2 linked regions of the Chitinophaga varians genome follow. The protein of the gene in region 1 interacts with the protein of each later gene in a pairwise test. Links are inferred from orthologs where the notes say so. Each region holds a gene or a part of one and is shown on either strand. Other genes may lie near its edges. The genes, in order: rlmB and HGH92_RS20635.

Region 1 (14,801 bases):
GCATCTGTTGACGGAACAGATTATTATCTTTACCCACATCCTGCCGTCATCGCCTCCCTGCCACCGGAAGCGCTGACCCCGATGCAGTTTTCCCGCAGTAAGGCACTGTACCTTGTTGAGACGGCTAAAGTGCTGGCCAGCGGGCAACTGTCGGAGCAAACAATGGCCGCGCTGGACTATACCGCCGCGCGTGACCGCCTGGTGGCACTGAAAGGAATCGGCAACTGGTCGGCCAACTATACGCTGATGAAATACAGCCGTTTCCCGCAGGCCGTACTGCTCGAAGATGTAGGACTGCAAAACGCTATCCGGCAACGGTTGCAGCTACCGGCAAAACCGTCAATGGCACAGTTACAGGAATATGCCCGGCCCTGGCAACAACATGCGGCATATGCCATCTTTTATTTGTGGCGCTCTTTATTACCCCCATTAAATGTTTGATATGGAACCAGCATTGTCACATCTTCGTATAGACACCCCCGTAGGGCCACTGCTGATTAGTGGCACCAATGAATATATACAGGCCGTTAACTTCACGGAAGAACCCGCAACAGCCTTCCCTCAGCCACCACATCTGCTGCTCGAATGCGCGCAGCAGCTGCATGAATACTTTGCCGGGGAACGCAAAATCTTCGACCTGCCCATCCAACAGCCCGGCACCGATTTCCAACAAACCGTATGGGAACAGCTGACACGCATCCCCTTCGGTCAGACGATCTCCTACCTGCAACTGGCCCACCGCATCGGTAACCCTAAAAGCATCCGGGCCGTAGGCACCACCAACGGTAAAAACCAACTGGCCATCATCGTGCCCTGCCACCGCGTGATCGGGGCTAACGGCACGCTGGTAGGATATGCCGGCGGGCTATGGCGGAAACGCTGGCTGCTGGACCATGAGCGGCCGGATTTGTTTTCGGCCTCCCAGGGCTGAAGCCCTGGGTCACGGTTAGTTGTTTGCTTAAACAGGGAATCGCCAATTTTCTGGTTGAATGTTTATAGTGTGCGTATTGGGGTTCTGATTAAAGAAACGGATGTAACGGGTTTGTTGCATCCGGGGGATTATCATATTTGTTTATCATGTCTTGATATTCCTTCTGAAATGTTTTTTTCTGATGATGCTTTTCCTGATTTTTTATGTACTGGAATACTCTGGGGATTTGTGATTTAGAATAGGAAAAGGCCGCGTAGCCTTCCTGCCACCTAAATGGCCGTTGCGAAGGGTAATAATGGTTGATCCACCTGGATGAACTTCCTTTGATGTACTGTACCAGGGAAGCGAGCGATTCATCAGGATGCATCCTGATGAAGAGATGAACGTGATCCGGCATCCCGTTAATAATAATGCATACATGTGACCTTCGCTTGATGTTAGCGGCCATGTATTCATATAAATCCGACTTAAATTTATCGCTGATCAATGCCCCGCGATATTTCACTACAAATATGATTTGCAGATGCAATTGGGTAAAACAATGGCTCATTGGGGTATGGTTTATTCTACTGTGAATGTATGCAATTGAGTGAAACAATAACTCATTGGGTTATAGTTTATTCTACTGTGAATGTATGCAATTGAGTAAAACAATAGCTCATTGGGGTATGGTTTATTTTACTGTGAACGTAGTTTTTGCTTTGAATCTCCAATAGCGTTCTTAGCGGCCCTGTTTCTGAATAAACGGCCCGGCCTTCAATTCAGGGAAGCTAATTGTGACCCAGGGCTTTAGCCCTGGGCTCCCTGCCACTAAACAACTGATATGCTCAAAAAACACAAAACTGAATCTGTTTTATGATCTTTTTTATGCGCAATTTTGACACTTGAAATCGTTGCATCTATCCATTCCCGTTTAAACCGCCCATATAATGAAGCTTCAGGAAGATTTAAAACATACCGACCGCCTGTTACAGTTGACTAAAGAATTCAGCAGTAAATTTTTATCCTCACTCGACCGGCTGGCGGCGGACAAGATGGTTGACATACCGGTGAGGCAGGTGATGCCTGCAGAAGGTGTGGGCGGCGTGGCCGCACTGGAACTGTTCCGGCAGCAGTATGGCAATGCTGTCACAGCGGCCGTAGGGCCGCGGTACTGGGGCTTTGTAACGGGGGGTGTAACGCCGGCGGCGCTGATGGGCGACTGGCTGGCTGCTACGATGGATTTGAATTCATCTGATAAAGGTTCTGCTGCTTTTGCCATAGAAACGGAAACCATTGCTTTACTGAAACAGCTGTTTGGTTTGCCGGAAGCATTCCTGGGTTGTTTCGTTACCGGCGCCACCATGGCTAATTTCACCGGACTGGCGCTGGGCCGGCAGTGGCTGGGCCAACAACGTGGCATTGATATCGGTAAAGAGGGCATGGCAGGACTGCATGATTTACAGGTGGTGTCCTGTGTGCCACATTCAAGCGTGACCAAATCCATGGCCATGTTGGGCCTGGGCCGTGATAACGTGGTGAAGATACCGGCGTTGCCGGGAAGGGAAAGTGTGGACATCAGTGCGTTGCGTGCATATTTGGAATCGCGTAATGGTCAACCGGTGATTTATGTGGCCAGTGCGGGCACGGTCAATACGGTGGATTTTGACGATATCGCTGCCATTGTGGAACTGAAAAAACAATATCCTTTCTGGTTGCACATAGATGCTGCTTTCGGCGGATTTGCCGCCTGCAGTGAGCACTACCGGCATCTGCTGAACGGATGGGAGGAGGCAGACTCCATCACCATCGATGCACATAAGTGGCTGAATGTTCCCTATGATGCCGCGATGATTTTCTCCCGTCATCCGGGATTACAGGTGGACGTGTTTCAGAATGCAGGCGCCGCTTACCTGGGCGACCCAGCGGAAAATTTCAATTTTATTAATCATATCCCGGAAAACTCGCGCCGGCTACGTGCTCTGCCTGCATGGTTCTCGCTGATGGCCTATGGTAAGGACGGCTACCGGCATATCGTGGAAGAGAACGTGGCTTTGGCGCAACAACTGGGCGGTCTGCTGAACGAACATCCGGCCTTCCGCCTGTTGGCGCCGGTAAGAATGTGCGTGGTATGTTTTACGCTGAATGTGCAGGCAGCTGAACAGGAGGAGGCGGTAGACCGGTTCCTCCTGGCGCTGAACGCCACCGGCGTAGTGTGTATGACACGCACCGTTTATGCCGGTCAGCCGGGCATCCGCGCGGCGCTGGTGAACTGGCGTACCACGGCCAACGACGTACAGTTGGCTTTTCAGACAATGAAAGAAGTTGTTGCTACTGTTTTGAATCTGTATACATATGCGTAAATCAAGCACCAATGCTTATATCGCATTGGCTATTGTAAGTATCTTTTGGGGGACCACCTATCTGGCTTCACGAATCGGTGTCAGACATATTCACGGGATCATGCTGGCAGGTATCAGACAGAGTACTGCCGGGTTGCTGCTGACCGGTTTTTTCCTCCTGAAAGGCTATAAGCTGCCTGAAAAAATGGTATTGTCCAAACTCTTTGTAATGGGCTTACTGATGCTGGTAGGCAGCAACGGCCTGATGACCTGGGCCATGCAGTACGTTCCCAGCGGGCTGGGAGCAGTGATCAGTGCCACGGTGCCCATCTGGATCACCATCTTCAGCTATTTCCTGGTGAAGAAGACGCGCATCAGCATACAGCTGCTGGTGGGCATGTTGCTCGGATTTGCGGGCGTGGCGGGGATCTTCTACAATTATTTGTCGAGTCTCATGAACCCGGATTTTCGCTTCGGCATTATGTTGTGTTTCTTCGCCTGTATCTTCTGGGCACTGGGCTCTGTGCTGACCGCCAAGTGGGCGCTGGGCGTAAACTATCTTTTCGGCGCCGGTTTCCAGATGCTGTTCAGTGGCATTGTCATGTTGCTGATCGCTACCTTGTTTATGGGGCAACAATTTTCGGCAGACAGCTTCACGGCCGAGTTATGGGAAAGTTTGTTGTACCTGGTGCTGGTAGGGTCTGTGCTTAGCTATTCTGCTTATGTGTTTACGCTGAACAACCTGCCGCCATCGCTGGCGTCTGTGTATGCTTATATCAACCCTATTGTAGCCGTGCTGCTGGGATGGATATTGCTGAAAGAGAACCTGACCTGGATGATGGGCCTGTGCAGCCTTGTGACGATAGGGGGCGTGTATCTTGTCAATGATGCGGTCAATAAAAACAAACAGAAACAACTGCAATAAATATTTAAGGTAGAAGTTAAGTCCGATGCTCGCCCCGGTTTTTACCGGATGAGCATCTTTTTTTTGTCCGCTGAAATGAGCTAAATTTAAGGTACGTGATCCCGCAAAATAAATCAGATCTTATGGAAGTTGTCCAGGCATCAGCCATGCATACCAACGAAGTCGCCGTGTTGTTCGATGCATACCGCAGTTACTTTGATCAGGCGCCGGATTTCAAAGGCGCGCTGGCGTTTATCAGTGAAAGATTTAAACAACAGGACAGTGTTATTTTTGTAGCTTTTGAAAAAGACGAGATCGTGGGCTTTGCCCAGCTGTATCCGTTATTTACCTCTCTGGGCATGAAGCGCGGATGGTTGCTCAACGATGTGTATGTGCTGGAAGAGCATCGTGGCAAAGGAGCTGGCGGAGCGCTGGTGGATGCCGCCGTAGAACATGGACGGAAAACAGATGCCGCCTGGGTGATGTTACAGACCTATGTGGCCAACACCGGCGCACAGAAGCTTTATCAATCCAAGGGCTTCAAAAAAGACACCAACTCGTTTTATTTCTACCTGACGCTCTGATAGAGGAATTTCCTTTTCTTTGCAGCATGGATATTACAAAGAATCCCTGGACGATACATTCCAGTGAGGTAAGATATGACAACAAATGGATTCAGGTGGTCCACCATGAAGGATTAAATCCGGCCGGCGGACCAGGTATCTATGGAGTGGTGCATTTCAAGAACCTGGCGATCGGCGTGATCGCGCTGGACGAACAGCAGAACACTTACCTCGTGGGGCAGTACCGGTTCCCGCTGAAAAAATTCAGCTGGGAGATACCGGAAGGCGGCGGCCCGCTGGGAGAATATCCGCTGGATACGGCCAGGCGGGAACTGCTGGAAGAAACAGGCCTGGTGGCCAACCGGTGGGACGTGATCTGTGAACTGGCGGTGTCCAATTCCGTGACCGATGAAATTGGGGTGGTGTTTCTGGCCCGGGAGCTGGAACAGAGGACCGCAGAACCGGAAGACACCGAAGAGCTGTTCGTGAAAAAATTACCGTTTGAGGAAGTCTATCAAATGGTTAAAAACTATGATATCACTGATTCTATCTCTGTTGTCGCCATTCAGAAAATAAAGCTGATGATGCTGGAAGGGGAGCTGGATTGACAGAAAATGCGTTTCTTTGCAGCAAATGGAAAGAAAATTTAACGCTTTCAAAGGTGAAAGAAGATCCGGCGGTCCCAAAAGGCCCGCCAGCCCGCGGCCGAAGCAGTCGTCACTGATTATTGGCCGGCAGCCCGTGATGGAAGCCCTCAACAGCGGCAAACCGATAGAACGTATCTACATGCTGCGCTCCGCCACCGGCGATATTATCCCTCAGATCAAAGAAAAAGCCCTTACTGGTAATATTCCCATCAATGTAGTGCCGGTAGAGAAACTCAACGGCCTCACCCAGGCCAATCATCAGGGCGTTATTGCGCTCACCGGCCAGGTCAGCTACCTCGATTTACAGGATGTGATCTCTCATGTGATTGAACAGGGAGAAACACCGCTCTTCCTTATACTTGACGGTATTACAGATGTCCGTAATATCGGTGCCATTGCCCGCAGCGCGGTATGTTGCGGCGCACAGGCCATCATTATCCCCGACAAAGGCATTGCGGCCCTCAATGAGGAAGCCATGAAATCCTCCGCCGGCGCACTTGAGAAAATAGCGATCTGTCGGGTGAACAGCCTCCTGAAAGCGATCGATACCCTGCATCTCAACGGTATCAAAGTGCTCTCCAGTGAAATGGAGACAGAAATCAAACTTTATGATTGCGACCTCCGCGAGCCGGTAGCCGTTATTATGGGTTCTGAAGATAAAGGCGTCTATCCTGCGCTCATCAAAGCATCCGATGTATTGTTCCGCATACCGATGGCGGGTAATTTCGAATCGTTCAACGTGTCAGTGGCAGCGGGGATCATCCTCTATGAGGCCATGAAACAGCGGACAGTGTAGCCAATGACAATGACGGATTTCGCTTGGCGTAAAATTCGTAATTTGTAGCTGGTAACCGCTAATGACTATGAAACTAATCGAATGTCCGCGTGATGCCATGCAGGGATGGCACAGGATGATCAGTACGGAAGAAAAGGTAAACTACCTGCAGGCGCTGCTTAAAGTAGGTTTTGACACCCTCGACTTTGGCAGCTTTGTATCTCCTAAAGCTATTCCGCAGATGGCAGACACCCGCGAGGTGTTGTCACGGCTGGACCTGTCAGCCGGCCGCAGCAAGCTGCTGGCCATTGTGGCCAATGTGCGGGGCGCTGAAGAAGCGGTGGTCCATGAGGAAATCAACTACCTCGGCTTCCCCTTCTCTGTCTCCGAAACATTTCAGCTTAGAAATACCAACAAAACCATCGCTGAATCACTGGAACAGGTGCAGACCATGCAGGAACTCTGTATCAAAAACGGCAAAGAGCTGGTCGTGTACATCTCCATGGGCTTCGGTAATCCTTATGAAGACCCCTACAGTCCCGAAATCGTATTACGCTGGATAGATGAACTGGTGAAAATGGAAATTACGACCATTTCACTGGCAGATACCGTAGGCGTAGCCAATCCGGACGTGATCACCAGCCTGTTCCGGCACCTGATACCCGCTTATCCCCGCGTGGAGTTTGGCGCCCACTTTCATTCCGCTCCCCACAACTGGGAAGAGAAAGTACAGGCCGCATGGGAACAAGGATGCCGGCGCTTTGACAGCGCTATCAAAGGAATTGGCGGGTGCCCGATGGCAAAAGATGAACTGGTAGGCAATCTGGACACAGAAAATTTGATCTGGTTCTGTCAGCAGCGCCAGGTGTCGCTGACCCTCGATATGACCGCCCTGCAGGCCGCCCGGCAGCTGGCAGACGTGGTGTTTAAAGATTAATACATGCAATTTCACCTGAGTTTCCCGGTAGATACTATAGAACCGGGCATCCAATATACCGACAAAATCATGCTCATGGGCTCCTGTTTCGCTGAAGAGATAGGGGCCAAACTGCAGGAGCATCGTTTTAATACCCTCCTTAATCCACACGGTATCCTCTTTAACCCGCTGAGCCTCACAAAGGCACTCACCACTTACCTGGACGGTAAAGTGTATACCCGGGACGACCTCTTTCTGCACCAGGACACCTGGCACAGCTGGGACCACCACAGCCGCTTCTCCGGTACCACACCGGAAACGGTGCTGGAACAGATCAATGCCGCGCAGCAGGCGGCTATACAAACACTGGAGCAGGCCGACTGGCTGGTGCTCACGCTGGGCTCAGCCCACGCTTATTTCCTGAAAGAAGGGAGCCACCTGGTAGGCAACTGCCACAAGGTGCCGGCAGCCAGCTTCTATAAAAGACTGCTGACAGTGGAAGAGATCGTGACGGCCCTGGATAACATGATGCACCGGCTGTTTTTCCGAAACCGGAAAGTAAATATACTCTTCACCGTTAGCCCGGTACGTTATGTACGCGACGGCGTGGTGGAAAACAACCTCAGCAAAGCAGTGTTGCTCCAGGCCGTGCATCATATGGTCAACAAATTTTCCCGCCTCTGGTATTTCCCGGCTTATGAACTGGTGATCGACGACCTGCGCGACTACCGTTTTTATAAGGAAGACATGGTGCATCCCAATGAAACGGCTGTCAACTATGTGTGGGACCATGTGGTGAAATCAGCCGTCCACAGCGGCAGCCAGCCGTTACTGCATACCATCGCTGAGATCAACAGGGCGGCGCAGCACCGGCCGTTTAATCCGGAGAGCAGCCAGCACCAGCAGTTTCGCCGCACATATGCTGCGAAGGTGAAACAGCTGATGCAGGCGCACCCGCAGCTGGCATGGGATGATCTCCTTCGTTGTTTTGAAGACCAGCCTCTATAAATCAGCTCCTTTATTGTCTTTAATGTATACCAGGCCTATTGCGAAACAGATAACGGCCACGGCTATAGGATAAATTAATCCGGCCAGATGGTTACCTGTTTTGGTCACCAGTATGGTGGAGATAGTGGGCAGCAGTCCGCCGAAAACGCCGTTGCCGATATGATATGGCAGTGACATGGAGGTGTACCGTATCCTGGTAGGGAACATCTCCACCAGGAAAGCTGCTATGGGCGCATAAACCATGGTCACGAACACCACCTGTACAAAAATCAGGAACACCAGCATGGCCATCCGTGTATTGTTGACCGTTAGTTCCGGTTTGCCTTCACTGATGCGGAGCACACTGCCATCGGAATAGGTATGCACCTTGGTGGTATGCTGTACAAATTGTCCGGCGTCATTTTTTGACTGGTTGCTTTCAATCTTGTACAGTTCTGTCAGTTTCGTCTTCTGTTTCACATCGCCGATGGTGTCCATGGCTTTGTAGATCGGGTAGTAGGCCAGTGCCGCGATGAGCATGCCTGCCAGCATAATCTTTTTCCTGCCGATACGGTCGGACAGCGAGCCGAAGTAAATAAACAGCGGTGTGCCCAGCAACAGCGCCAACGCGATGATGATATTGGACTGCACAAATTCGATGTTCATCGTTTTCTGCAGGAAAGAGAGGGCATAGAACTGTCCGGTATACCATACCACTCCCTGTCCCATGGCCGCGCCGAAGAGCGCTATCAGTACCAGTTTCAGATTTTCCTTGTTGCCAAAGCTTTCCTTGATGGGATTAGCCGATGTTTTGCCCTCTTTTTTCATCTGGATGAATAAAGGGGATTCCTGTAAGCGAATGCGGATGTAGTAAGACATGATCACCAGCAACACGGACAACAGGAAAGGAACACGCCAGCCGTAGTTGTTAAAGTCGGCCGGTGTCATGACAGAGCGGGTGATGAGTATGACGGCCAGGGAGACGAACAACCCCAGCGTGGCGGTTGTCTGAATGAAGCTGGTATAGTAGCCGCGGCGATGGTTGGGGGAGTGTTCCGCCACATAGGTGGCAGCCCCGCCGTATTCGCCGCCCAGCGCGAGGCCTTGTAATAAACGTAGTATCAGCACCAGCATGGGCGCCAGTACCCCGATGGTATCGTAACTGGGTATGAGGCCGATGGCGAAAGTAGAGCCGCCCATGATCAGCAGGGTAAGGAGGAAAGTGTATTTCCGGCCTACCAGGTCGCCGAGGCGGCCGAAAACGATAGCGCCGAAGGGCCTTACGATGAAGCCTACAGCAAAGGTGGCCAGCGTAGCGATGTACGCCAGTTCCGGATTGCTGGGCGGAAAGAATTTTTCCGAAATAATGGCCGACAGGCTGCCGAAAATGTAGAAATCGTACCATTCTATCAGTGTACCGGCAGAAGAGGCCATGATCACCTGCCAGATGGTTTTAGTCCCGGTTTGTTGCATTATGAGATTTTTTAAGCGATGGGTTTTGGTTGTCGGTTAAGGGAAAAAGATAGGAAATAATTATTATGGGTGCAAGTGCCGGCACAGGAATCTTGAACGGAATAAAGCCTTATCTTTAATTACAGCTGCTATAAACTATGATGAACCAGGGACAGTTATTACATTTCAGTAGATTATTTTTTGCATTTTTATTCAGTCTGTTGTTTTTCTGTACTGGCCTACAGGCGCAGCGGCCTGCCCATAACGGCCCCAGGATAGGGCTGACGCTCAGTGGCGGCGGCGCCCGCGGCCTTGCGCATATCGGCATTCTGGAAGCCATTGACAGCGCAGGGCTCAAAATCGATTATCTCACGGGAACGAGTATGGGCAGTATTGTGGGCGCACTTTATGCCATGGGCTACTCCGGCGATTCCATTGAGGCCGTGGCCCGGCGGCTGGACTGGAACAGTCTATTTACCAACCAGCCGGTATTGACAGATGTTTCCTACGAAGAAAAAAGCGAGTACAACAAATATATTATCGAGATACCCTTTGAGTATGGCCGTCCCAAGCTGGCTTCCGGTGTTATTTCCGGTGAAGCCCTGTGGCTGGAGCTGGCGAAGCTCAGTTGGCCGGTGAAGGACAAAAAAGATTTTTCGACGTTTGATATCCCCTTCAAATGTATTGCCACGGACGTGGCCACAGGCCAGGTTGTTACGCTGGATTCAGGAGAGATTGTGACGAGTATGCGTGCCAGTATGGCCATTCCCTCCATTTTCACGGCGGTAAAAATAGGGGACCGCAAACTGGTAGACGGTGGCGTGGTCCGTAATTTCCCGGTGATCACCGCCAAAGACATGGGCGCAGACATCGTGATCGGCTCCAATGTGAGCGGGGGACTGCGTAAGGCCGATCAGCTGGTGACTCCTTTTGATATCCTGTACCAGCTGGGATTTTATAAAGACGCTGCTGATTTCGAAAAAGCCCGGAAACTGTGCAATATCTATATTCCAATCAATGAAGAGCTGGAAAGCTATTCTGCGGCCGCTTTCGGCAGTGTGGACTCTATTATCGAGATCGGCAAACGGAAAGGGCGGGAGATGTACCCGGCGTTCAAACATCTGGCGGACTCGCTGAATGCACGCCTTGAAGTGGTGAACCGGTTACCGTTTGCGGCTGATATTGAATTGAGCAGTATCCATGTGTCGGGGCTGGTACATTCCGATGAGAAATTTTTCCTGCAAAGGCTGCACCTGAAGCCCGGTGGCTGCTACACCAATGCGCAGCTGCGCGAGGCTATCCAACGGGTGTATGGCACCCGCTTCTTCAAACTGATCACCTATAACCTGCATCCCGAAGGTTACGGTCAATACAGGATGGAGATTACTGCAGAAGAGAACCCGCTCACCTACGTTAAGTTTGCGATCAACTATAATACCCTTACCGGCGCCAGTGCTATACTCAACCTTACGCAGCGGAATTTTATCGTGCCTAACTCCCGGTCTTTTGTGAGCGTGGCCGTCAGCGAAAACCCGCGGCTGGAGGCGCAGTATTTCAAGTACCTGGGACGCAGCCGCAGCTTTGGTTTCGGGCTGGGCGCCTATTACGAAAATACCGGACTGACGTTTTATGATGAAGACCTGACCAAGATGCAGCCCTATCGCAATAAGTACGCGAACGTAGACATCAACCTGCAATATTCTCCCAGCGGTAATGTTGCTTTCGGCGCCGGCACACGGTGGGAGTACATCAAATTCAAACCGCAGTATTCGACGTTTGTGGAGATAAGGGGCAGTACCAACCAACTGAACAGCTATGCTTTCCTGGGCGTAAATTCAGTCAACCGCAAGGTGTATCCTACCAGCGGGTTGCTGCTCAACATAGAGGGTGGATATATCTACAACCAGCATTCCGGTATCAATGTCAATAACAGCGGATTTCCGCTGGACCTGGACAGCGCCGGCGTCCGGTTCAATGACTATCAGCGGTTGCTGGTCAATGCCAAATACTACGTGCCGCTGGGGCGGAAATCAGCCTTGCAGTTTAATGGTAACCTGGGATGGAATTTTAACTATCATGAATCGGTCGTAAGTGCTTTTGTCGTGGGTGGGATGAATGATGTGGTCCGTAACCAGGTGCCGTTCGTGGGAGTGTTTGAAGGAGAGGTGATGTCTTCAAAGGTGGCGGCAGTGCAGGCTGCATGGCAATATGAAATTATACGGAAGTTTTACGCGATACCGAGAGTAGGGGCGGCTTTGTACAACAGCAGCCTGATTGGTGCCGAAAGTACTTACAGCGGGTTGACGGGTTATGGGCTGGGAGCGGGATACGCCAGTTTCCTGGGGCCGATAGAAGCCACGATGATGTATAGTGATCAGTCGGGCAAGCTGAAATTTTATGTCAATCTCGGGTTTAACTTTTAATTTTTTTATTTTGATAGTTTGATATTTCACCGGGCTGTTATGATGAAAGGCCCCGTGAAATATCAAAATAAAAATATTAGTGCATACGGTCACCGCGCACCTCAATATTCTTCAGGATTTCGGCTTCCATTTTCAGCCATTCCTCCCATCTTTTACGTACTTTTTCTTCCGGGAAATATTCATTGGCCAGATCAATAAACAGCCTGTAGTGGCCGGCTTCGGAGATCATGAAGCGGCGGTAGAATTCGCGCAGGTATTCATCTTCCAGTCCTTCGCTGAGCAGGCGGAAGCGTTCGCAGCTGCGGGCTTCGATGAGGGCGAAGATCAGCAGGGCGTCGAGGAAGGCATCATCCGCGCTGCCGCCTTTGACGCGGTTGTCCATGAGGGCGTTCACATAATCGTCTTTCCGTTGTTTCCCCAGGGGGAGGCCTCTTTTCTTCAACTCGGCCAGTACCTGCCGGAAATGTCCCCATTCTTCCGTGACGATGGGCGCCAGTTCCGCTACCAGTCTTTCTCTTTCCGGATTACGCTGGATAAGGGAAATGGCGGAGGAGGCAGCTTTCTGTTCACAGTAGGCATGGTCCGTGAGGATGTCCTGCAGGGAGATCGCTGCGAGGTTCACCCAACGGGGATCGGTAGGTAATTTTAATCCGAGTATGGATACTTTGCTCATGTTTTCGCTTTCTGGTATTGATTATTTTTGTCGTGCGAAGATAGTATTGAATCTGTTAATTTGCTAAAAGCCCATTTGTATATGCACAGAAGTCCAGAGCCGTTTTTGTTGCAGCCGTTGTTACAGCGGCGTGAGCATCATTCATTCCGGGAGTTGCGGTTGCCGGGCCAACTTGTTGATTTCTGTTCCAATGATTACCTGGGACTGGCGCGCAGTGCCGCTTTACAGGAGAAAGTCCGCGAGCTGCAGCAGGAGCGGCCGGTATGGCATGGCAGTACCGGTTCGCGGTTGCTGGCCGGCAACTATCAATGGATCAATGACGTGGAAGCTGATTTGGCGGCCTTTCATCAGGCTGATGCCGCGCTGATTTACAATTCTGGTTATGACGCCAACCTGGGCCTGTTTTCCAGTGTGCCGCAGAAAGGTGACACAGTGGTATATGACCAGCTGGTGCATGCCTCTATCCGTGATGGCATGCGTTTGTCCAATGCGCAGACATTCTCTTTTCGGCATAATGATATGGACGATCTCCGTAAAAAGATCAATAATGCCAGTGGCAACTGCTTTGTGGCTGTGGAGTCGGTTTACTCGATGGATGGCGATATGGCACCTCTGCAGGCCATTGTATCGTTATGCAACGAATACGGAGCATACCTGATTGTGGACGAGGCCCATGCTACCGGTGTGGCGGGGCCGAAAGGAGCGGGGCTGGTACAGGCACTGGGCCTGGAAGACGCCTGTTTTGCACGGGTGCATACCTTCGGTAAAGCAGTGGGCTGTCATGGCGCTGTAGTATTAGGTTCTGCCACATTGCGGGATTACCTGATCAATTTTTCCCGATCGCTTATTTATACCACCGCCTTGCCGCCGACCGCCATCGCCGCTATTCAGGCCAGTTACAGTCTTTTTCCCTACATGGATGAAGCCCGTGCCCACCTGTCGACCCTTATCCGGCAGTTTAGGGCCGGCGTGCATTCGTTGACGTTATTGCCCGGAGAAACGCCTGTTCAGGGCGTATTAACGCGGGGAAACGAGAACACGCGTACCATTGCGGCCATGTTGCAATCGGCCGGGCTGGACGTGCGGGCCATACTGCATCCAACGGTGCCACAGGGCGAGGAGCGGTTGCGGATCGTGTTACATAGCTTCAATACGCAGGAAGAAACGGACCTGCTGATAAAAGTCTTATTGCATTAGCTCGTTTGACGAAAAAATGGCGTATTTTACATATATACATCTGAGCTACTATTTATGAGAATCATCCCAGCAGTTATCACCGCCGCCGTTACATTGTCTCTTACCTATGCGCTCAACACCAAGCTGGGTAAGCTTCCCCCGATGGGAAAATTGTTAAGCCCGCAAACAGGTTTCTGGCAGAATGCAGAAGTAATAGGAGAGCGGCCACATGAGAAGATGGTATTGCCCGGACTGACCGGAAAAGTGGAGGTATGGTACGATGACCGTGCCGTGCCGCACATCTTTGCTGAAAACGAAGCCGATGCCTATTATGTACAGGGATATGTAACTGCGCGTGACCGCCTTTGGCAGATGGAACTGCAGACATTTGCCGCTGCCGGCCGGTTGTCGGAGATATTAGGGCCCGGGATGGTGAACTACGACAGGAGCAAGCGCCGTGACGGGATGGTATACGGCGCAGAGCGGTCAGTAGCCATGATGGAGACAGACCCTGCTACCAGGACAGCCATTCACTCGTATGCCGACGGTATAAATGCCTTCATTGCCCAGCTCACGCCCGCCACGCTGCCGGTAGAATATAAAATCCTCGATTATAAGCCGGAGAAGTGGGACGTGATCAAATCCGCCCTGCTGCTCAAGTACATGTCGGCCGACCTGGCCGGGTCCTGCAATGACCTGGAATTTACCAATGCGCGCCGGTTGTTCTCTATGGCCGATTTCAACCTGTTATACCCCGATTTCCAGGACACATTAGATCCTATTATTCCCAAAGGAACATCTTTTGCGGCCGCTTCTGCCAAAGCGGTGGCGCCGCCGGACAGCGTGCTGGCCGTAGATGCCGCATATATGAAGTTTAAGCAGGACAAACCCGATCCTGACAATGGCAGTAACAACTGGGCCGTAGCCGGCAGCAAAACCCGCTCGGGCGCGCCCATCCTCTGTAGCGACCCCCATCTGGGGCTTAGCCTGCCTTCCCTCTGGTACGAAGTACAGATCCATACCCCCGGTATGA
Region 2 (14,981 bases), 190 kb from region 1 along the record:
AAGCTACTCAACAGAAAAGCAGGTAACACTGGCTGTGGCCCTGAAACTGGGCAAAATCCTCGAAGACAACCTACCGGATGTAAAGGTAGTGTATACACGAAAAACAGACCGCTTTGACGATCCCCGCAAAAAAGCACAGATCGCCAACGATGCCAAAGGTGACCTTTTCGTGTCTATCCACTGTAACTCCACCGGCAAAATCAGGAAAGTGGTCGACTATAAAACCGTCTACCGCAAAAAAGGGAAAAAGAAGATAGCCATAAAACAGCCTATCTACGCCTACTATCCCAGCAATGCGAAAGGCACGGAAACGTATATATGGGCCACCAGTAAGAACAACGCCAAAATGGAGTCCCTCAAACAAAACTCCGTGATCGTACTGGACGCCGATTCTGAAGAGACCAAACAGCTCGCAGACGAGAACCCGGAAACGTTCATCCTGCTCAATACCCTGCGTAACGCCTACTTCGACCAAAGCCTCCGGTTGTCTACCCTCATCGAGGACGAGTTCACCAAAGCCGGTCGTATCAGCAGAGGCGCCCGTCAGCGTAATGAAAAAGGCATCTGGGTGCTCTCCGCTACGGCCATGCCCAGCGTGCTCGTGGAACTGGGCTTCATCAGCAACCCGGAAGAAGAGGAATACCTCAACTCTGCCGGCGGCCAACAGGAACTGGCCATGGGCATCTTCAAAGCCATCAAAAGATACCGCGATGAGCTGGAACGCTTCACCAACCGCGGCTCTTCCAACACCGATGAATCCACTGCCAGCCGCCCGCAGGCCTTCAACCATGTCCGCAAACCGGCCGGTAAAGGCAAAAACACCGTTCCCCAACCGGACGATGCTTACTGCGTTCAACTGATGACCACTGATAAATTATATACACCGGGAGCTTCCATTTTCAGGAAGCTCCACGGTCCTATCAGTCACGAACAGATCGTTCTGAATAAAAAAAAAATGCACCGATATACCTGGGGACACTTTAAAACAGACCGCCAGGCCTCCACGGCTGTACGAAAAGCCCGCAAACTCGGATTCAGAGATGCTTTCGTAACTTCCTGCTGATCCCCCGCTTCACCCCTCCCCAATACCCCCGCCGCCCCTCCCCCTTTTTTTATTGCCAACATTTTCTGCTACCTACGCCCCGTGCATGCTTTTTGATTATTTTTGCGGTGAACGTATACGAATCTCATGCTCAAATTATCTAATGAAACCAAGGTAGGCATACTTACCGTGCTGGGTATCACCTTACTCGTACTGGGCTTTAATTTATTGAAGGGAAAGAGCCTGTTTTCACACAACAAAACCATCTACGCTGTCTACAAACAGGTAAATGGACTGCAGCCGTCCAACGCCGTACAGGTGAACGGCCTGGTGGTAGGAAGCGTTTCTGAGCTGAATGTAAAAGACAACGATCCATCCAGAATACTGGTCACCCTCACCATCACCAAAAAAGTAAACATCCCCCGCAATTCAGTGGCACGTATCAGCAGCGACCTGCTAGGCACCAAGACGGTACAGATGGACCTCGGCAACGCTACCGAATACCTTCAAAATGGCGACACCATCTACGCCTCCGTGGACGGCTCCATGACAGACGCCATCAAGGAACAAATCACCCCGCTGGTGAAAAAACTCGAAGGCACCTTGTCTAATATAGACACCGTATTGCTGGCCGTTAGCAGTATCCTCGACACCACCGCCAAAGGTAACCTGCAGGAAACCATGCGCAACCTGAACACCACCATGCGCAATTTCTCCAATACCTCCGCCTCCCTCAATAACATGATGGACCCGCAGCGAGGTAACGTACAAGCCACTATGAACAACCTGGCCTCTGTAACCGGCAACCTGAAAGCCAACAATGAAAAAATCAGTGGTATCCTCGACAACGCTAAAAAAGCCACCGACGCACTGGCTAACGGCAACATCGACAAAACACTGCAACAACTGCAGCAAACTACCGCCAGCCTGAACAGCACCATGGCCAAACTCAATACCACCGACGGTACGGCCGGCCTCCTGCTGAACGATAAAAAGGTATATAACAACCTCCAGGCATCACTGGGCAGCCTGAACAAACTGCTGGAAGACCTCCGCGTCAACCCTAAACGTTATGTGCATTTCTCCCTGTTCGGTAAAAAAGATAAAACGAAACCACTGCCTTCCGATACCGCAGCGGTACAATAACAGACATACATGAATCATTATATCAGATCAGTCCTTTTACTGGCAGTGATGTGCCTGGCGGCTATTTTGCCCGCCCATGCCCAGATCCCGGCCCAGCCTGCGCCTAAAAAAGGGACCGTGATCGAAATCCTGGGTGCAGACACCCTGCAACTCATCGAAAAAGACACGATCAATGTCACCCGCTTTATCGGCCATGCCCGCTTCAAACAGGGATCTACCCTGTTCTTTTGCGACAGCGCCGTTAAAAACAACAAGACCAATATCGTGGACGCATACGGCAACGTACATATTAACCAGGCCGACAGCGTCCATATTTATGGCAATTACCTCAACTACGACGGTAATACCCGTATCGCCATCCTCCGGGAAAACGCCCGCCTCACAGACGGCAAAGTCACCATCACCGGCCCGGAACTGCAATACGATATGAACGCCAAAATAGGCAGCTATGTGAAAACAGGCCGCCTCGTAAACGGTAAAAGCGTACTGACCAGCGATGAAGGATACTACTATACCGAAACCAAGGAAATGCACTTCCAGCGCAACGTAGTGCTGGTAGATCCTGACTATACGCTGTCCACAGACGCCCTGCTGTACAATACCGAAACAAAAATTGCCAATATCATTGCGCCTACCACCATCAACGAAGGGAAACGCATCATGTACGCCACCAGCGGTTATTATGATACCGACAAAGGCTATGGCAACTTCGGTAACCGGCCCACCATCGAAGACAGCACCGGTACCCTCACCGCAGACAACATCGAAATGGACAAACTCACCGGCATGGCCTACGCCACTGGTAACATGGTATATAAAGATACCGTCCGCAAAATGTCACTGCTGGCCAACCACGGTACGGTCAACCAGATCGCAAAAACGATCCTGGCCACCCAGAAACCGCTGCTCATCATGGAGAAAAATAAAGATACCATGTACCTCGCAGCAGATACGCTCTTCTCCGGGATCATCAGACCAGGCGACAGCCTCTCCATCCCGTCTGTGGCAGGACTGAAAAAAGAACCGGTGAAAGAACCGCTGCGGGCTGTAAGGACCATCCGGCCGCCCAAAGAACATATCCCGGTCACCCTGATCAACCAGGGCGACTCCCTCGCCAAAAAACAACTGGACAGCGTGCCCGGCAACGTGATGATGTTTGTGGCCGATAGTGTACTGGCCAAAACAAAAGACAAGCTGGACTCCAACCGGGTGAAAATGGTGAAAATGGCACAACCGCCACCGGTCGTCATGAAAGACTCTTTACCAGGCATCAAACACCATGCAGACAGCATCGCGCTGTCTGCCCCGCCGGCGAAAGACACTGCCGACCAACGGTACATCCTCGCCTATCACCATGTGCGCATGTTCTCCGATTCCCTCCAGGGCGTGGCCGACAGCGTATATTATTCTACCAAAGACTCCATCTTCCGCTTCTTCCGCGATCCGGTGCTTTGGTCCAATAATACCACCCAGCTTAGTGCAGACACCATGCTGATGTTTACCAAAAACCAGGCGGCCGATAAAGTGCTGATGATCAAAAATGCATTTATCATCAACAATGCCGGCCCCGACATGTTCAACCAGGTGAAAGGCAATACCATCACCGGGTATGTGGCCGGTGAATCGCTCGACTGGATGCATGTGGAGGGTAATGCCGAAACAATCAACTACGTAAAAGACCAGAGTGGCGCCTATATGAGCGTCAACAAGGCACAATGCGGTATTATTAATATCTTCTTCAAAAAGGGAGACGTGGATAAAGTGGTGATGATCAAAGACCCCGAAGGCACCGTTTATCCCTTCACACAAAGGCCCAAAGAACAGCTCCAGCTGGAGAATTTCAAATGGGACATCAAGCGCAAGCCTAAGACGAAGTATGAACTTATGCAGTAATTAGCTGTTATTTTAGTTATTTTGCCATTTGGTCATTTAAAGAAAACAACACGATCTTTAAATAACCAAATGGCAAAACATTAAAATGACAACATGATTAGAAGCGCATTCAAAACCCTCCTGTCCCCGATCTACACTTTCCTAAAAGACAGTCGTGCCGTAGGCATCATCCTGATACTCTGCACCGTGGTGTCTATGGTCCTGGCCAATTCATCCTGGCAGGAAGGTTATGTGAACTTCTGGAATGCGCTCTTTGACCCCACCACCGGCCATCATTATCAATATCGTGCCCTGCATTTGCCCAACTCCTACCTGTTATGGATAAACGACGGCATGATGGTGCTTTTCTTTTTTCTGGTAGGCATGGAAATAAAAAGAGAACTGACCGTAGGTGAACTTTCTTCCCTGCGCAAGTCCATCCTGCCTGTGCTGGCCGCTGTCGGCGGCATGTTGTTTCCGGCGCTGATCTTCAGCCTGTTCAACAGCGGTACGGAATACGCCCATGGCTGGGGCATCCCCATGGCCACAGACATCGCTTTTTCGCTGGGTATCCTCTCGCTGCTGGGCAACAGGGTGCCCGTAAGCCTGAAAATTTTCCTGATGGCCCTGGCCATTATCGACGACCTTGGCGCTATTCTGACCATCGCTATATTTTATACGCCACATCTTAACCTTCAATACCTGCTCATGGCCGGTGGCGTATTGCTGATACCCATCGCGCTGAACCTGCTGAAAGTACAACGATTGATATTGTATTTCATTCCGGGCATCCTGTTGTGGTACTTTCTTTTCAATTCCGGCGTACATGCCACCATCGCAGGGGTGTTGCTCGCATTCTGTATTCCGCAGGATAAAATCGCGGACCTGGTGCATGGCCTCCATGACCCGGTCAACTTTATCATCATGCCCGTTTTCGCGTTGGCCAATACGGCGATACAACTGCCTTCAGATATATTGGGCGCACTGCACAATGATATCAGTTACGGCATCATTGCGGGGCTGGTGCTGGGCAAACCGATAGGTATCTTTGTCTTGTCCTTTGCGGCGGTGAAACTGAAACTGGCGAGCCTTCCTTCCAAATCCGGCTGGTTACAGCTGGTAGGCGTGGGGCTGATTGCCGGTATTGGTTTTACGATGTCTATCTTTATCTCCTCGCTGGCTTACGCGGAAAGGGAATATCAGATCATCTCCATTATATCCGTGATAGCGGCCTCCCTGCTGGCCGGTATAGCCGGATTTATCTTCCTTCGTTTATTGAAGCCCGTTATCCCCATCAAGAAAAGCAAATGATGGATTGGCACTGTTATTGTGAGGCTATCGCGAATTTTATTCAACCAGTGCATACTTTAGAGTAAATAGCCAACGTTAATAGTCGCATACATTTTTTGTATTAATAAATAAGCAACATCTATGAAAAAAGTCGTGTTATTTTTCAGTTTGTTTGCCTTGCTGGCAGTACAGGCTAACGCGCAGAAAAAGAAAAGCTACGGTAGCAGCAGTGTTGAAAACTACAACACCGCACTGGGTATCCGCCTGAACCCCTGGGTGGTGGGCTTTACCATTAAACACTTCATCCAGGGCCCTCACGCCATTGAAGGACTGGTAACTACCAACCACGAACATAGAGCCAACGTTACATTTACCGCGCTGTATGAATACCATTGGAATATCGGCAGACCTGAACTGAATATGTATGCAGGTGGCGGTGCGCACGTAGGTTTCTATGACCGTCGTGACTATGACTGGGACCGTTATGTGGACAAAGGCAAAGGCACCTATGTATCTCCCGGTCTGGATGGCATCATCGGTGTTGAATGGACTTTCAAGAAGATACCGTTGAACCTGAGCGCCGACCTGAAACCTTACGTTCAGTTTGTTGGACCGACCAACTTCATCGGAGAAGAAATTGGCGGTGTATCTGCAAGATATACCTTCTAACATAGCGGAAACGCTAATAACCCGTAAACGGATCATGAGGCAAGCATGATCCGTTTTTTTATGTTCCTTATTTTTGCGCTACATTTATTGTTCAACAGCAGGATATGAAAATCTTCACCGCTGCACAGATCCGGGAGGCGGATGCCTTCACAATCGCACATGAGCCTGTGAGCAGTACCGACCTGATGGCACGGGCTGCCGGCAAATGCGCCGACTGGCTGCTGGACCGCTTTGCCCCTGTTCATCCTTTTTTTATTTTCTGTGGTAAAGGCAATAATGGCGGCGACGGGCTGGTGATTGCCCACCGGTTGCTGGAAGAAGGCTATCAGGTGACCGCCTGCCTGCTGGAGTATGGCAATAAGGCCAGTGAAGACTATATATATTACTATCGGCGGTTGCAGCAGCAATATGCCGGCCGTATCCGCGAAATAGCCGATGTTACCGGTTTTCCTGAACTGCCCGCTTCCGCAGTAATTGTAGACGCTATCTTTGGTACCGGGCTGAACAAACCCATCGAGGGCTGGCTGGCCGGTATCATACACAAAATCAATGATCAGCATGGCCGTCATACCATTGTGGCCATTGATATGCCCTCCGGGCTGATGGCAGACGCCAGTTGCCGCAATACGCCCGTCATACAGGCACATTACACCCTCAGCTTTGAATTCCATAAGCTGGCTTTCCTGCTGCCCGAAAACGCTGCCCTCGTGGGCGAGGTGCAGATACTGCCTATCGGGCTGTCGCCGGACTATATAACGCATACGCCTGTACGCTATCATCTGGCTGACAAAGAGATGATGCATACTATTTACATGCCACGCCCTGCCTTTGCGCATAAAGGCACCTTTGGCCATGCATTGCTGGTTGCCGGCAGCTATGGCAAGATGGGGGCTGCCGTGCTTAGCGCCAAAGCCTGTCTCCGTGCGGGCGTAGGGCTGCTGACCTGTCATATCCCCCGGTGTGGGTATGATATTATGCAGATCAGCGAGCCTGCCGCCATGAGCGTAGCCGACGAGGTACACGAGCACAGCGCGCATTTTCATGAACAGGCCGATGCCCGTTACAAAACCATCGGCATCGGGCCGGGGCTGGGCACCGCCACCGCTACTGCCCGTTCCTTTGAAAAACTGCTTACCTGCTACAAACGCCCCATGGTGATTGACGCGGACGCGCTGAACATCCTTTCCGTATATCCGTCACTGTTATACCAGGTACCGGCAGGCTCCATTCTTACGCCGCACCCCAAAGAATTTGAGCGGCTCTTCGGCCCTTCTGCCAATGACTTCGAGCGGATGGAGCTGTTGTCCAAACAGGCGGTACGGCTGCAGCTATATATCCTCCTGAAAGGACGTTATACCGCTATTGCCTGTCCTGACGGCGCCGTATATTTTAACGCCACCGGCAATCCCGGTATGGCCACCGGTGGTAGCGGCGATGTGCTCACCGGTATCCTTACAGGGTTGCTGGCCCAGGATTATGCTCCCAAGGCCGCCGTATTGCTGGGCGCCTGGCTGCATGGTTATGCCGGCGACCTGGCCGCAGCAAAATTGTCGCAGGAAGCTATGACTGCCGGAGATATCATCTCCCATCTGGGCGCGGCTTTCCTGGAATGTTTCTATTAAAATCCTGTTCCGCTGCGCCTGTGCGTTGTGTGGCGGCCATGGCCGCCGGAGCTTCCCCTTTACGGGCTGCCGACCCTGACATTTCCCTGAAAACCAGCTTCCATAAGGGCTTTCCTGTTAATTCTTTTCCGCCTGCGGTATTTCCTTACCTGTAATGCTTAATTCAAAATTTTATTATCTATATTTATTGGATAACATTTAGTTAATACGCTATTTTTTCAACCGAGCAATTTAAATACGCTTCTATGAGTATCGTTTTCCTCGTTCCCTGTTTTGGATTACTGGCCTTGTTATTTACTGCAGTCCGCAGCTCCTGGGTTACCCGCCAGGATGCGGGCAATGAAAAGATGAAAGAAATAGCGCAGCATATTGCGGAAGGCGCTATGGCATTTTTAAAAGCGGAGTATAAAGTACTGATATACTTTGTTATCATAGCTGCGCTGTTATTGGGTTACATGGGTGCTTCCCATCATACCTCCCACTGGTCGATAGGCCTCGCCTTTATCATAGGCGCTGCATTCTCCGCCACAGCCGGATTTATCGGAATGAAAATAGCGACCAAAGCCAATGTCCGTACTGCACAAGCTGCCCGTACCAGTCTCGCCAAGGCGCTGGGCGTATCCTTCACCGGCGGCTCAGTAATGGGTATGGGCGTTGCCGGCCTGGCCGTACTGGGTCTCGGCTCCCTGTTCATTATCCTCAAATCCTATTTCGGTGCGGCTGCCAATACCGCCGAAATGATCAGGACCATCGAAGTATTGACGGGCTTTTCCCTTGGCGCTGAGAGCATCGCCCTCTTTGCCCGTGTAGGCGGCGGTATCTATACCAAAGCGGCCGACGTAGGTGCTGACCTGGTAGGTAAGGTAGAAGCAGGCATCCCTGAGGATGACCCGCGCAACCCCGCCACCATCGCGGACAACGTGGGTGACAACGTAGGCGACGTAGCCGGTATGGGCGCCGACCTTTTCGGTTCCTATGTGGCCACTGTGCTGGCAACCATGGTACTGGGCTCTGAAACAGCTTCCCAGGACATGTTCGGAGGCCTCGCTCCCATCCTGCTCCCTATGATGATTGCCGGTACCGGTATCATCTTCTCTATCATCGGAACATTCTTCGTAAGAATCAGCGATAGCGCCGGTCTCAATACCGGCGTGGTACAGAAAGCGCTCAACATGGGCAACTGGGGCTCCATCATCCTCACAGCCATCGCTTCCTGGTTCCTCGTTAACTGGATACTGCCCGACGGCCCTATGGTGCTGCGCGGCCATGAGTTCACCAAAAGCCAGGTGTTCGGCTCTATCGTGGTAGGCCTCGTGGTAGGTACCCTGATGAGCATCATCACAGAATATTATACCGCTATGGGCAAACGCCCGGTGCGTTCTATTATCCGTCAATCCGCTACCGGCGCTGCCACTAACATCATCGGCGGTTTGTCTGTAGGGATGGAATCCACCGCATTGCCTATCCTGGTATTGGCATTAGGCATCTATGGCTCCTATGCATTTGCAGGCCTCTATGGCGTGGCAATCGCCGCTGCCGGTATGATGGCCACCACCGCCATGCAGCTGGCCATCGACGCCTTCGGCCCTATTGCCGACAACGCCGGTGGTATTGCTGAAATGAGCGAACTGCCTAAAGACGTGCGTGAAAAAACAGATATCCTCGATGCGGTAGGTAACACCACCGCCGCTACCGGTAAAGGTTTTGCCATCGCCTCTGCGGCCCTGACGGCGCTGGCGCTGTTTGCCGCGTTTGTAGGCGTAGCGGGCATTAAAGGCATCGACATCTATAAAGCCGACGTGCTCGCGGGCCTCTTTGTAGGTGGCATGATCCCCTTCATCTTCTCCTCACTGGCCATTGCAGCGGTAGGACGTGCAGCCATGGCCATGGTGGAAGAAGTACGCCGCCAGTTCCGCGAAATACCCGGCATCATGGAAGGTACCGGCAAACCGGAATACGATAAATGCGTGGCCATCTCCACGCAGGCCTCTATCCGCGAAATGATCCTGCCAGGTGCTATCGCGCTGATATCCCCGCTGCTGATCGGTTTTATCGCCGGTCCTGAAGTACTGGGCGGTTTCCTCGCCGGCGCTACTGTCAGCGGCGTGCTGATGGGCATCTTCCAGAACAACGCCGGCGGCGCCTGGGACAACGCAAAGAAATCATTCGAAAAAGGCGTGGAAATCAACGGCGAAACTTTCTACAAAAAATCAGAACCACATAAAGCCTCTGTTACCGGCGACACCGTTGGTGATCCGTTCAAAGACACCTCCGGCCCTTCCATGAACATCCTCATCAAACTGATGTCTATCGTGTCGCTGGTCATTGCGCCCACCCTGTCTGAAAAATTCCATACCAAGGAAGAAGTGCCGGTGACCAAGGTGAAAACCGTCACACCGCCAGCTGCCAAAACCCAACAAGTGTATGTGATGAAATAATATCATTCCAGGTAGCGGACGATTCCCCGGATAAGACCGCTATTGATCATTAACTTTTTGATTAATAGCACTTTATCATCTTACCGGCTGATTCGTCCGCTATTTTTTTATGATTTACTGTAATTTTTTTTGTTACAGTAAAAAACTACTGTACCTTTGTTTCACGAAACTGTAATAAAAAACAAAACAGTTAAACAATCGGTCCGTTGTGACTGTAATTATATCACTACAAAAACACATTAAACATGAAAGTAGCAATCATCGGTGCATCAGGATTCATTGGCAGCGCCCTTTTAAACGAGGCATTGAACAGAGGTCATGAGGTGACCGCCATTGTACGCAACCCGGAAAAAATACAGGTTAAAGACGACCACCTGACCGTTAAAAAAGGCGACGTGACCAACGAAGCGGAAGTAGCTTCCCTCGTAGCCGGCAATGATGCTGTCATCAGCGCCTACAGCGCCCACGATACCCCTACTTATGTGCAGGCTGTCCGGGCTATTATCGGTGGACTGAAACAAGCCGGTATCAAAAGACTGATTGCCGTAAGTGGTGCAGGCAGCCTGGAAGTGGCCCCTGGCGTACAACTGCTGGACACACCCGAATTTCCGGCAGCATGGAAAGAAGGCGCCAGCGCTACCCGCGAAGCCTATAAAGTGATTAAACAGGATAAAGACCTGCAATGGACCGTATTAAGTCCTGCTGCCATGATCGCACCCGGCGAACGCACCGGCAAATTCCGCCTCGGCGGCGACCAGCTTCTCACAGACGCTAACAACGAAAGCAAAATATCCACCGCTGATTATGCCGTTGCCCTCATTGATGAACTGGAAAAACCGGCACATATTCAACAACGGTTCACCGTGGCTTACTAAACCGAACAAAACCGGCGCACTAAGTCAACTAAGTTTACATACAAAAATATAAAAGGACAGCCCACCGGAAATCGGTGGGCTGTCCTTTTATATCATTTCTACCAATCTTCGCAAATCAGCCATCATCATGGCCATCACAATTCCAACTTTGACGGCGCTACGCCATACTTCTTTTTAAACGCATTGCTGAAATGCTGCGGAGAAGAATATCCTGCTTCATCGGCTATATCGGCAAGAGATGTACCGCCGGCCAGGATCATCTCCCGGGCCATCTGGAGGCGGTGATCATTAAAATAACCAAAGACGGTATTATCAAACACGGTTTTGAAACCGGATTTAAGTTTAAACTCATTCAGGCCTGACAGGCGGGAAAGCTCTGCCAGCGAAGGCGGTTCCTGCAAATCCCGCAACAACAGGTAGCGGGCATGCTGCAATTGCTCCAGCTCTCTTTTGCTGATATTGTGACGCTCCGTCCGTGCCCTGCCAAAGTCGTTTTCCACCTGGTCGCACTGTAGTGCTAACAACTCCATGACCTTTGACTGAAGGAATAATTTTTTCAGTCCGCCCTTGAACTGGCACTGGCGTATTTCCCCCAGCACCGTTTTCATGCGGGGCGTAATATGCGGGTTTATCTTATCGGCCAGGATCACTCCCCTTTTTTTGGCAACGGCGTTCGCCATCTTGCCCAACACCTGACCATTGCTATCGGCCAGTGCAATAAATCGTTCCGGTGAAAAATTCATTCCCAGCACCTGGATACCCTTCTGCTTTCTCAGCTCTGCGGTCTCTTCCCGGTGGGGAGAATACATAATATTATGTTCCAGGGAAGAAAAACGGAACTTATCCGCTATCCCTTCCACAGAGGCCCTTACATCGCCCTTTTCCATAAACAGCATAGACACATGAGGCATGATATCCTCCGAGGCCACCGTCAGGTTCTCATAAATCTCCGCTGTGCACATAATGAGGTGTATCCCGTCAAACTTGCATTCCTGTATGTTATAGGCGCCAAAATCAAGCTGCTGTTCTTTGTTCTCCTCAATAATGGCCCCCGAAGGCACCAGGTCCTCCGGCGAAAAAGGAAAACCTTCCTGCAGCAATACTTCGTTCAGTTCATTTTTGATTACTACAGCCATAAAATAATCCGTTTCGTATAAGTTTTAATCCTTTTCATGTAACAGCTATACGGATAAACAGTAGCAAATTTGCACAAATATATTCCGCAAAATTCAAATCCAAACGCCATGATTGGAATATTCCGTACAAATATTAACACTGTTAAGGATAAAGACGATGTAATTGATGCCATTTCTTCCAGTTTTAGCGTAAATGCCTGTAGCGTGGACATTGAAGACTGTGATAAGGTTTTACGGGTGATCAGCCCCCAGCAGCTCGCCGAAAGAACGATTATCGAGTTTGTGAACCACCTTGGGTTCCATTGCGACATCCTTGATTAATACCCCTCAAAACCAGTCCTATGCCGAATATTGAGCTTGAAGCATAACCCCGGGCTTCAATCTCAATATTCTTTCTCATTTTTCCGCTATATCTTCGTTTTCTATTATTAACCAAAAAAATAATCTGACTACCGATAGGGGTACAGATATCCCACCACGTCTTATTAGCAACGTCACAAAACAGGAAAAGTCATTTAAAATCGAGATTTACCTATTATGAAAACTTTGGTCACCACGTTGATGGCCTTGCTGGTATTAATACTGGCAATGGGTCCAGCACGCGCACAACAGCAACGATTTACCGTTAGCGGTTATGTAAAAGACAAACAAAACGGGGAAAGCCTGGTGGGAATTTCCATCGGCAAACCTGGCACCAGCGTTGGTACTGTCACCAACCAATACGGTTTCTATTCGCTAACACTTCCCGCCGGGGAACACGAGCTTCAGTTTTCGTATATGGGATATGCCCCCGTTAAAACAACGGTTAGTTTACATAGCAACAAAACACTCGACATCCGCCTGGAAAGCAGCAGCAGCCAATTAAGCGAAGTCACTGTCAGCGGTCAAAAGCAGGAAAAAGCGGTCAATACGCTCAATACCAGCATCAACCGCCTGGACATCGCGCAGATGAAAAAGCTGCCTACCTTCATGGGCGAAGTAGATGTGATCCGTTCCATTCAGACGCTCCCGGGCGTCACCACCGTAGGAGAAGGTTCTTCCGGCTTCAACGTCCGCGGCGGCAACAGCGATGAAAATCTTATCCTGCTCGACGAAGCACCCGTATACAATTCCAGCCACATGCTCGGCTTCTTCTCCGTATTCAATCCGGACGCAGTAAAAAGCCTCAACCTGATCAAAGGTGGGTTCCCTGCTGAATACGGCGGCCGTACCTCTTCTGTGCTCGATATCCGCATGAAAGACGGTAACAACCAAAACTTCAATGTGAACGGCGGTATCGGCAATATCTTCAGCCGCCTGTCTGTGGAAGGTCCGCTGGTAAAGGATAAGTCCTCCTTCATCGTAGCTGCCAGAAGATCTTACATTGATATCCTCATGAAACCTTTTGTGAAAGGCGATATGAAGGACACCAAACTGAACTTCTACGACCTGACGGCAAAAGCCAACTACAAGTTTGATAAAAACAACACCCTCTTTATCAGCGGCTACTTCGGCCGTGATAAATTCGGACTGGGCAAAGACGTGGACATGAACTGGGGCAATACCACCGCCACCCTTCGCTGGAACCACGTATTCACCAACCGCCTGTTCCTCAACCTGACCACCTACTACTCTAAATACGATTATAGCCTCAACTTCAGCAACGGCTCCAAAAAACAGGAGGATGAGCTGCTGCAGGGTTATAAATGGACTTCCAATATCATCAACTACGGCCTGAAACCGTCATTCACCTACTACCTGAACACCAATAACATCCTGCATTTCGGCGTACAGGGCATCTACTATACTTTCCGCCCGGGCACCGGCACCGGTACCGAAGGCGACAAAGTACGGCTGAAAGAACTGACCGACAAACATGCACTGGAATCTGCTGTATACCTGGACCATGAGTGGAAACCCACTAAAAAATTCGGTATCCAGTATGGCGGCCGCCTCTCTGCGTATCAACTGTTGGGCAAAGGAACCGCCTACTACTTCAACGATACCACACCGGGCATCCGCAAAACGCTCACCGGCAGCAAAGACTACGGCGCCAATGAACTGATCAAAGGCTATTATTACTTTGAACCTCGTATCAGCGCCCGCTATGCCATCAACGACGAACATGCCGTGAAAGTGGCTTACAGCCGTACCACTCAGTTCATGCACCAGCTCTCCAATACAGCGTCTCCTACCCCGCTCGATATCTGGACACCCAGTACCAACAACATCGAGCCTAGTTTATCAGACCAGTACACCGTTGGTTACTTCTACAATTCTCCCAACGATTCTTACGAGTTCTCTGCCGAGGCTTTCTATAAAACCACTGATCATCAGCTGGATTATATTGACAATGCCAACCTGCAGCTGAACCAGCTGATAGAGGCAGACCTCCTGCCTTCACAGACCCGTGCTTATGGTCTGGAACTGTATGCTAAAAAGAACATCGGCAAAACCACCGGCTGGATCAGCTATACACTGTCCCGCTCAGAAAGAAAAACACCGGGCATCAGCCTCGATGAATGGTTCCTGAACCGCTATGACCGCACGCACAATTTCAACCTGGTGCTCACACATGAATTCACGAAGAGAACTTCCCTGTCTGCCAACTGGGTGTATGCTTCCGGTACGCCAGGCACCTATGCTGACAACAGGTTACAGTTCCAGGACTGGGATATTCCCTACAACAGCACCGAAAAAAGGAACAACTACCGCCTCCCGGCATTCCACCGGCTGGACCTGTCCTTTACCCTTAAAGGCAAACAGCTGAAACGCTGGAAAGGAGAATGGGTGTTCTCCCTGTATAACGTATATGCCCGCAGAAATGCCTACAGTATTTACTTCAAGCAGAATGAGGATGATCCCAACAAACGGGAAGCTGTTCGCCTGTCTATCATCGGCTCTATCATCCC

What was found.
Region 2: the proteins of rlmB (region 1) and HGH92_RS20635 interact in binary tests that used the Escherichia coli proteins (3 or more experiments, as listed by UniProt). The link is inferred for Chitinophaga varians from one-to-one orthologs.

What each region holds. Positions count from the first base shown.
Region 1 is NZ_JABAIA010000002.1:1,662,261-1,677,061, forward strand. The notes cover bases 4,458-7,257. They hold rlmB (23S rRNA (guanosine(2251)-2'-O)-methyltransferase RlmB), read left to right. Parts: upstream 4,458-5,352; coding sequence 5,353-6,162; downstream 6,163-7,257. Other genes in these bases: HGH92_RS21435 (GNAT family N-acetyltransferase), read left to right, coding at 4,458-4,740; HGH92_RS21440 (NUDIX domain-containing protein), read left to right, coding at 4,767-5,327; HGH92_RS21450 (hydroxymethylglutaryl-CoA lyase), read left to right, coding at 6,230-7,078; HGH92_RS21455 (GSCFA domain-containing protein), read left to right, coding at 7,082-7,257. Outside these bases: HGH92_RS21410 (DNA-3-methyladenine glycosylase family protein), read left to right, coding at 1-441; HGH92_RS21415 (methylated-DNA--[protein]-cysteine S-methyltransferase), read left to right, coding at 443-931; tnpA (IS200/IS605 family transposase), read right to left, coding at 1,020-1,481; HGH92_RS21425 (pyridoxal phosphate-dependent decarboxylase family protein), read left to right, coding at 1,861-3,273; HGH92_RS21430 (EamA family transporter), read left to right, coding at 3,266-4,177; more of HGH92_RS21435, read left to right, coding at 4,300-4,457; more of HGH92_RS21455, read left to right, coding at 7,258-8,065; HGH92_RS21460 (MFS transporter), read right to left, coding at 8,060-9,517; HGH92_RS21465 (patatin-like phospholipase family protein), read left to right, coding at 9,718-11,919; HGH92_RS21470 (tRNA-(ms[2]io[6]A)-hydroxylase), read right to left, coding at 11,996-12,592; HGH92_RS21475 (aminotransferase class I/II-fold pyridoxal phosphate-dependent enzyme), read left to right, coding at 12,674-13,789; HGH92_RS21480 (penicillin acylase family protein), read left to right, coding at 13,844-14,801. UniProt on the Escherichia coli protein: Specifically methylates the ribose of guanosine 2251 in 23S rRNA.
Region 2 is NZ_JABAIA010000002.1:1,471,049-1,486,029, reverse strand. The notes cover bases 5,403-8,382. They hold HGH92_RS20635 (NAD(P)H-hydrate dehydratase), read left to right. Parts: upstream 5,403-6,123; coding sequence 6,124-7,641; downstream 7,642-8,382. Other genes in these bases: HGH92_RS20630 (sodium-translocating pyrophosphatase), read left to right, coding at 7,887-8,382; HGH92_RS20640 (hypothetical protein), read left to right, coding at 5,492-6,019. Also shown: HGH92_RS20660 (N-acetylmuramoyl-L-alanine amidase), read left to right, coding at 1-1,063; HGH92_RS20655 (MlaD family protein), read left to right, coding at 1,190-2,188; HGH92_RS20650 (OstA-like protein), read left to right, coding at 2,198-4,081; Na+/H+ antiporter NhaA, read left to right, coding at 4,175-5,371; more of HGH92_RS20630, read left to right, coding at 8,383-10,079; HGH92_RS20625 (NAD(P)-dependent oxidoreductase), read left to right, coding at 10,325-10,954; HGH92_RS20620 (helix-turn-helix transcriptional regulator), read right to left, coding at 11,089-12,090; HGH92_RS20615 (hypothetical protein), read left to right, coding at 12,199-12,411; HGH92_RS20610 (TonB-dependent receptor), read left to right, coding at 12,628-14,981. UniProt on the Escherichia coli protein: Bifunctional enzyme that catalyzes the epimerization of the S- and R-forms of NAD(P)HX and the dehydration of the S-form of NAD(P)HX at the expense of ADP, which is converted to AMP.